DNA from 2 places in the Bradyrhizobium sp. Leo114 genome. Region 1 is predicted to be linked to the other one. Evidence: predicted binding sites of a transcription regulator. Region 1 holds the regulator's gene; the other holds the start of a gene.
What was found. Region 1 encodes PhoB, which activates phosphate uptake and scavenging genes when phosphate is short. Its sites were predicted from a motif close to TGTCATNNANCTGTCAT; they were not measured.
Positions count from the first base shown of each region.

Region 2: a site for PhoB is predicted at 2,196-2,212, ahead of ACZIRK_RS19070 (Orn/Lys/Arg family decarboxylase). Genes of this name have one in related genera too.

Region 1 is NZ_JBUYEN020000003.1:53,264-57,343, forward strand. Features, by position in the region: gene ACZIRK_RS04525 (aspartate aminotransferase family protein) at 1-356, opposite strand, end outside; gene ACZIRK_RS04530 (GcrA family cell cycle regulator) at 855-1,370, shown strand; gene phoB (phosphate regulon transcriptional regulator PhoB) at 1,492-2,199, opposite strand; gene phoU (phosphate signaling complex protein PhoU) at 2,316-3,032, opposite strand; gene pstB (phosphate ABC transporter ATP-binding protein PstB) at 3,044-3,865, opposite strand; gene pstA (phosphate ABC transporter permease PstA) at 3,862-4,080, opposite strand, start outside.
Region 2 is NZ_JBUYEN020000014.1:154,176-158,255, forward strand. Features, by position in the region: gene ACZIRK_RS19055 (cupin domain-containing protein) at 1-222, shown strand, start outside; gene ACZIRK_RS19060 (COG4315 family predicted lipoprotein) at 336-725, opposite strand; gene ACZIRK_RS19065 (DJ-1/PfpI family protein) at 999-2,150, shown strand; gene ACZIRK_RS19070 (Orn/Lys/Arg family decarboxylase) at 2,255-4,080, shown strand, end outside.

The DNA of each region.
Region 1 (4,080 bases):
CCCTTCGAGAAGTGATAGTGACGCACGACCTTGATCACGCCCTCCATCGCTTCCGCGCCGGAATTGCAGAAGAACACCAAGTCCGCAAAACTCTGCTCGCACAGCCGCGCGGCAAGCTTCTCGCCGTCCGGGCTCTTGAACAGGTTCGACATGTGCCAGAGCTTCGTCGCCTGTTCCTGCAGCGCCTTCACCAGATGCGGATGGGCATGGCCGAGCGCGTTCACCGCGACGCCGGAGGTGAAGTCGAGATAACGCTCGCCTTTGGTCGAGATCAGCCAACAGCCTTCGCCGCGTTCGAAGCCGAGATCGGCCCTGGCAAAAACGGGAAGCAGATGCGACGTGGCGCGGTCGGTCATGGCGATCACTGAAGGGTTCAGACAAGCCTTTCAGACAAGCCCCGGCGGCGTGCAGCGATGCAGACACGCGGCTGGAGCTCATCCAGCGAAAACAAAACGTGCCGCCTTTGCAGGGCGGCACGTGAAGGCATTCTATGCGCGCGGCGGGTGCTGTCAATCGCCACGAAGCCGCCAGGCTGCGCTGCAAAGTGCCGGTAATCCGCAGTTTTCCGGTGTGGTGGAAAAGCCCGATTGCAATCCCTAAATGTCGGAACATGTGGACGCATAGGCGCGGACTCTTGCGCCAGAGTCACGCCATATTGTAGCGTCTAGCCTGTCGGGTACGACATCTCGTGCGGCAGTTTTGATCCCTTAGAGTCCTTTGTGTGCGGCGTACACGTTCGGGTGCGGTTTTCGTGCCCGGCGAGCCTTAAGGGATTCTGCCCGCAGGGATTTTTGAGATTAGGCATCGCAGCGCTGTCCCAGGATCGGCCGGCGCAACGCGAAGGGAAAGATGCGATGACGGTATTGACCTGGTCCGACGAACGCGTCGAGCAGTTGAAAAAGCTCTGGGAAGGTGGCCTCTCGGCCAGCCAGATCGCTGCGGAACTGGGCAACGTGACCCGCAATGCGGTGATCGGCAAGGTGCACCGGCTCGGCCTCTCGGGCCGCGCCAAGAGTCCTGCTGCAGCCGCGCCGCGGCAGCGCAAGGCGCGTCCCGCACAGCCGATGATGCGCGTGGCGCGTCCGGTCTCCCGCGGCAACACCGCGCTCGCCCACGCCTTCGAGGTGGAGGTGGAAGCGGACCCTATCGCCTACGACAATGTGGTGCCGATGAGCCAGCGGCTGTCGCTGCTCGAATTGAACGAGGCCACCTGCCACTGGCCGGTCGGCGATCCCTCGAGCCCGGAATTCTTCTTCTGCGGCGGCAAGGCGCTTCCCGGCCTGCCCTATTGCGCGCACCACTCCCGCATCGCCTACCAGCCGGCGGCTGACCGCCGCCGTCCGACGGTCAAGCCGTCACAAGGCAAGTAAGCCGACGACAGATCGTAGCCTGGGTGGAGCGCAGCGCAACCCGGGAACGCTGTATCGGCGGGTCCAAATTTCCCCGGGGTTACGCTTCGCTGCACCCGGGCTACGGATTGAGGTCGCCGGTTTACGACTGCTCGGCCTTCGCGAAGCGATCATCGAGCGCGTAGCCCGCGCCGCGGACGGTACGGATCGGGTCCTGCTCGCGGCCGGGATTGAGCAATTTGCGCAGGCGGCCGATGTGAACGTCGACGGTGCGCTCGTCGATATAGATGTCGCGGCCCCAAACGCTGTCGAGCAGCTGCTCGCGGCTGAACACGCGGCCGGGATGCTCCAGGAAGAACTCCAGCAGGCGATATTCGGTCGGGCCGAGATCGATCGGGCGGCCCGAGCGCGCGACGCGGCGCTTCTCGCGGTCGAGTTCGATGTCGCCATAGGTGAGCACGGTGGCGAGCCGCTCCGGGCTTGCCCGGCGCAACAGGCCCTTCACCCGCGCGAGCAGTTCAGGCACCGAGAACGGCTTGACGATGTAGTCGTCGGCACCGGTCGCCAGCCCCCTCACGCGCTCGCTTTCCTCGCCGCGCGCGGTCAGCATGATGATCGGGAGCTGCTTGGTCTCCGGCCGCGCCCGCAGACGGCGGCACAGCTCGATGCCGGAGAGTCCCGGCAGCATCCAGTCGAGCACGACAAGGTCGGGAATACGTTCCTTGAGCCTTGTGTCCGCATCGTCTCCACGGGCGACCGTTTCGACATCATAGCCTTCTGCATCGAGATTGTAGCGCAACAGCGTCGTCAGCGCTTCTTCGTCTTCGACCACCAGAATGCGTGCGCTCATCGGCTTGGCTTCTCCTATAGCGGGATGACTCTCTGCTTGAATCGTCATCCCACTCTTCCTTTGATGTTTGAGCAGGATCTTGGCTGAAAGCCGGCGTCGACTTTCCGGATGTTGCTCTAGTTGCCCGGAACGGTCGTGGCGAACGTCGTCATATCCCCCTTCGGCCGCTTGTCGGTGATCTGCTGACCCTCGATCATGTAGAAGACCGTTTCCGCGATGTTGGTGGCGTGGTCGCCGATCCGCTCGATATTCTTGGCGCAGAACATCAGGTGGATGCAGAACGAGATGTTGCGCGGATCTTCCATCATGTAGGTGAGGAGCTCGCGGAACAGCGAGGTGCAGATCGCGTCCACCTCCTCGTCGCTCTTCCAGACGTTCATCGCCGCCGGCAGATCGTGCGCGGCATAGGCGTCGAGCACGGACTTGACCTGCGACAGCACGAGGTCGGTCATGTGCTCCAGGCCGCGGATCAGCTTCAGCGGCTGGAAGTCGTTCTCCAGCGCGGCGACGCGCTTGCCCATGTTCTTGGCGAGGTCGCCGATCCGCTCGAGGTCGGTCGCCACCCGCATCGCGCCGACGATCTCGCGCAGGTCGACAGCCATCGGCTGGCGGCGGGCGATCGTCAGCACGGCGCGCTCCTCGATCACGCGCTGCAGGCTGTCGATCTCGATGTCGGAAGCGACGACACGCTTGCCGAGCGCGACGTCGCGGCGGATCAGCGCATCGACGGATTCGGTGATCATCCGTTCGACCAGCCCGCCCATCTCTGCGACCAGACGGGTCAGTTCCTGAAGATCGCTGTCGAATGCCTTGGCGGTATGTTCAGAAGCCATGATGTCCCTCCTCAACCAAACCGGCCGGTGATGTAGTCCTGGGTGCGTCGATCGCTCGGCGAGGTGAAGATCTTGCTGGTGTCGTCGAACTCGATCAGTTCGCCCAGATACATGAACGCGGTCTTGTCGGAGACGCGCGCCGCCTGCTGCATGTTATGCGTGACGATCGCGATCGTGTAGTCCTCCGACAATTCCTGGATCAGCTCCTCGACCTTGGCGGTCGAGATCGGATCGAGCGCCGAGCAGGGCTCGTCGAACAGGATAACTTCGGGCCGCACCGCAACCGTGCGGGCGATGCAGAGGCGCTGCTGCTGGCCGCCGGAGAGGCTCAGGCCGGAGGCGTTGAGCTTGTCCTTGACCTCGTTCCACAGCGCGCCGCCGCGCAGCGCTTTCTCGACGCGGCCGTCCATTTCAGATTTCGAGATCTTCTCGTAAAGGCGGATGCCGAAGGCGATGTTCTCATAGATCGTCATCGGGAACGGCGTCGGCTTCTGGAACACCATTCCGATCCGCGCCCGCAGCAGGTTGAGGTCGAGCTTGGGGTCGAGGATGTTGGTCTGGTCCAGCATCAACTGGCCGGTGGCGCGCTGGCCGGGATACAGGTCGTACATCCGGTTGAAGATCCGGAGCAGGGTCGACTTGCCGCAGCCGGACGGGCCGATAAAGGCGGTGACGCGGTTGGTGCCGAGCGTCAGGTTGATGTTCTTCAACGCATGGTGCTCGCCGTAATAGAAGTTGAGGCTGCGTGCAGTCACCTTTGGCGCCGCTTCCGGCAGCGACTTCTGGGGAATGGCCGCGCTCGGGCTGGTCGTCGATACGGACAGATCGGTCATTTTGCGCTCCTTTCGGCGCCGAGAATGCGCGCGCCGATGTTGAGCGCGAGCACGGTCAAGGTGATAAGCAAGGCCCCGCTCCAGGCGAGCTCCTTCCAATAGGCGTAGGGGCTCTGCACGAAGTTGTTGATGGTCACCGGCAGGTTCGCCATCGTCTTGGTCAGGTTCAGGCTGAAGAACTGATTGGACAGCGCGGTGAACAGCAGCGGCGCGGT
Region 2 (4,080 bases), on a different contig from region 1:
GAGGGTTCGCTGGTCGACAAGGAAGGCCCGGCGCAGGGCATTGCCGCGAAAGCGGGCGAGTTCATCTGGCGTGAGGCTGGCAGCCGCCACGTCGCCTGGTGCCCCGAAGGCGGATTGATCCTCGCGATCTTCCAGGTGCCGAACAAGTTCTTCGAGGCCGACGGCCGCGTCGTCGACGCGGCTGGCGCGGACTGGGACGAGGCGTGGGGACACACGAAATAACGGCCCGCCGACTTCTTTGCATCCCCGCGCGAGGCAGGTGTGCAAGCCAACTAGCGTGAACGGCGGATCATGCTGCGCTGATCCGCCTCTCGCATTATTGCGAGCTCAGCTCATCACGGCTGCGCAAGATGCCAGGCGCCGTTGAGGAAGCCGTCGCCGGTGATGTCGCCGGGTTTCTGATCCTTGGCGAAGGTGTAAAGCGGCTTGCCCTTGTAGGCCCACTGCTTGGAGCCATCATCACGGGTGATGATGGTGTAGCCCTCGCCCGCCTTGTCGCTCGCCTCAGCCTTCAGCACCGGCCAGTTTGTCGCGCAAGGACCATTGCAGGCAGACTTGCCGTCAGTGTCCTTGTCAAAGGTATAGAGAGTCATGCCCTTCGCATCCGTCAGCACACTTCCCTTCGCGGTGGTTCCGGTCTTGGTCGGCGGTGCGGCAAACGCCACGGAGACCGTCGCCAGGGAAATGGCGGTGGCGAGTGCGAAACCAATCGATGGGTTCTTCATGATAGCTCCTGTAAGGAAATAGCTTGCATGAGTAGGACATACGGAGGCGCGTTCTATTCCGCCGGAGAGCACGAGGAATTTTTTCGCTACGTCTGCTTGACGAGGGGAATAATTCGGCAAGTGGCTTTCGGCGAAATTCACCGATCCGCCCCCTGTCCATCCATTGCCCCCCTGTGTCGGTTTTTGCCGGATTTGCGTCATTTCGGAGCGCGGCGTGAGCGAGTAAGTTGCGCGGAGGGGGCGAGGTGACGAATTCGTTGAGCGACGTAAGCAATGAACTGGCGGCTTTTCGCGTGGGGCGGTGTTGCCGCCGCCGCGCTTTTCTTGACCATTGGTGGTGGCTGGCTTCTGACGCTGCCCTCGCGAGCTGCGTCTGGAAACGCGCCGCCGATCGCAAGCCAGGAGGGTGATGCGACCATCGCGGCGTTGAAGCCGCCGAAGCGGCAGCGGCCGCTGATCGCGATCGTCGGCATCAATGAGCAGACCGAAACCACCGACTATCTGATGCCCTATGGCATCCTCAAGCGCGCCGACGTCGCCGACGTGGTGACGCTTGCGACGAGACCAGGACCGGTGACGCTGTTTCCGGTGCTGAAGGTCGAGCCGGATGCCACCATCGCAGCATTCGATGCCGAGCACCCTGATGGCGCCGACTATGTCATCGTCCCCGCCATGAGCCGTGACGACGATCCGGTCGTCGTGCAATGGATCAGGCAACAGGCGCAAAAGGGCGCGATCGTCATCGGTGTCTGCGTCGGCACCATGGTGGTCGCCAGCACTGGACTGCTCGACGGCAAGCGCGCGACGACGCATTGGTACTCCCTGAAAGACCTGCGCGAGAAGCATCCGACGATCCATTACATCAGGGACCGCAGGATCGTGGTCGACCAGGGCGTTGCGACCACAACGGGGATCACAGCTTCGATGCCGATGTCGCTCACGCTGGTCGAAGCGATCGCCGGCCGCGAGAAGGCAGAAGCCGTTGCCCGCGACATCGGCCTGTCCCATTGGGATGCCCGCCACGACAGCGGCGCGTTCCAGTTCACACGACCGTTCGCGCTCACGGCGATCGGGAACACGCTCGCGTTCTGGAACAAGGAGCAGCTCGGCATCGCGCTTGCGCCCGGCATCGACGAAGTCTCGCTCGCGCTCGCCGCCGACGCCTGGTCGCGGACCTATCGTTCGCGCACCGTGACCTTTGCCGCGACGGCGGAGGCGCAGCCAAGCCGCAACGGCCTGCGCATCCTGCCTGATCAGGTCGCGGCCCAGTGGCCCGCCGAGCGATTGCTGCAACCGGTCGGATCACTGGCGCCGGCGCAGGCGCTGGACCAGACCTTGCTGCGGATCGAGGCACGCTATGGCGGGCGCACGGCCGATTTCGTCGCCATGCAGCTCGAATATCCGAGGCAACGCGTACCGGATTGAAGCGGCGTCGGCTCGCCACCAACAATTTTCCCCCGCCGGCGCCACCGTCATCTGCCTGTCACGAAATGTGCCGACTTCTCGCTCGGACCATTTCGAGGACACCGATGGACTATTTCCGACGCTTCACCTTCCTGTTCGCGGCGCCCGTATTCGATCCGGAGGATCTCGAGGGCATCCGCTTCAACCAGATCATCGACGAGATCCAGCGCTCCGGCTTCGAGGTCGTGCGCGCCCGCAAGCTCGAGGATGCCGAGATCGCGGTGCAGACGGACGCGGCGATCGGCTGCATGGTGGTCGACTGGGGCAAGAAGGGGCTGGAGGGCAAGACCGCGTCGTTGATCAATTTGATGCGGCGGCGCGGCCTCGACTTCCCGATCATCCTCCTGATCCGCCGCAAGCGGTTCGAGGACCTGCCGGTTGAGGTGCTCGACTTCATCGACGGCTACGTGTTCCTGTCCGAGGAAACGCCGCCGTTCATTGCCAAGAATTTGATCAGCCGCCTCAAGCAATATGCCGAGACGCTGAAGACGCCGTTCTTCGGCGCGCTGGTCGACTATGCCGAAGAGGGCAACCAGCTCTGGACCTGCCCCGGCCACAATGGCGGCGTGTTCTACAGCCGCAGCCCGATCGGACGCGTGTTCGTCGAACATCTCGGCGAGGCCGTGTTCCGCGATGACCTCGACAATTCCGTGCTCGACCTCGGCGACCTCCTGACCCATGAGGGCCCGGCACTGCGGGCGCAGAAGGAAGCCGCCAGGATCTTCGGCGCGGAGAAGACCTATTTCGTGCTCAACGGCACCTCCACGTCCAACAAGGTCGCACTCGGCTCGCTGGTCACCGACGGCGACCTCGTGCTGTTCGACCGCAACAATCACAAGGCCGCCCACCATGGCGCGCTGCTGCTCGGCGGCGGCATCCCGGTCTATGTGCCGACCGTTCGCAACGCCTGGGGGCTGATCGGGCCGATGCGCTGGGACATGCTCGACGAGACGTCGCTGCGCGAGCGCATCCGCAACCATCCGCTGGTCAAGGACAAGGAGGCCTGGAAGCGGCCCCGTCCCTTCCGCGTCGCCGTGGTCGAGCAGTGCACCTATGACGGCACCATTCATAGTGCGGAGATGATCCTGAGGCGCATCGGTCATCTCTGCGACTACATCCTGTTCGACGAAGCCTGGGCCGGCTTCATGAAGTTCCATCCGATCTATGCCGGCCGCTTCGCGATGGGACTTGCCGACCTCGGCCCCGAGGCGCCCGGCATCATCGCCACGCAATCGACCCACAAGCAGCTCGCCAGCTTCTCGCAGGCTTCGCAGATCCATGTCCGCGACCGCCACATCAAGGGCCAGAAGCGCCGGGTCGAACACCGGCGTTTCAACGAGAGCTTCATGCAGCACGCCTCGACCTCGCCGTTCTATCCGCTGTTCGCCTCGCTCGACGTCGGCGCGCAGATGATGAAGGGCCGCTCCGGCGAGGTGCTGTGGGACGACACGATCCGGCTCGGCATCGAGCTGCGCAAGAAAATCCGCGCCACCCGCCGCGAGTTCGAGGAGAACGAGGCGCGTCCCGAGCGGCGCTGGTTCTTCGAACCATTCGTGCCGGATCGCGTGATGATCCCGGACGTCGCGCGCGAAGGCGGGGCGCACAATGTCGCCTGGGAAACCATCTCTACCGACCAGCTCGCGACCAGCCCTGCGTTCTGGCAGCTCAAGCCTGACGATAGCTGGCATGGCTTCCCGGAGATGACGGCGGGCTTTGCCATGACCGACCCGAACAAGCTGACGCTGCTCACGCCGGGATTCGACCATGCCACGGGCGCCTATGCCGAACACGGCATCCCCGCCCCGGTGGTGGCGCAATATCTGCGGGAGAACCGGATCGTGGCCGAGAAGAACGACCTCAACTCCCTGCTCTTCCTGCTCACCCCCGGCGT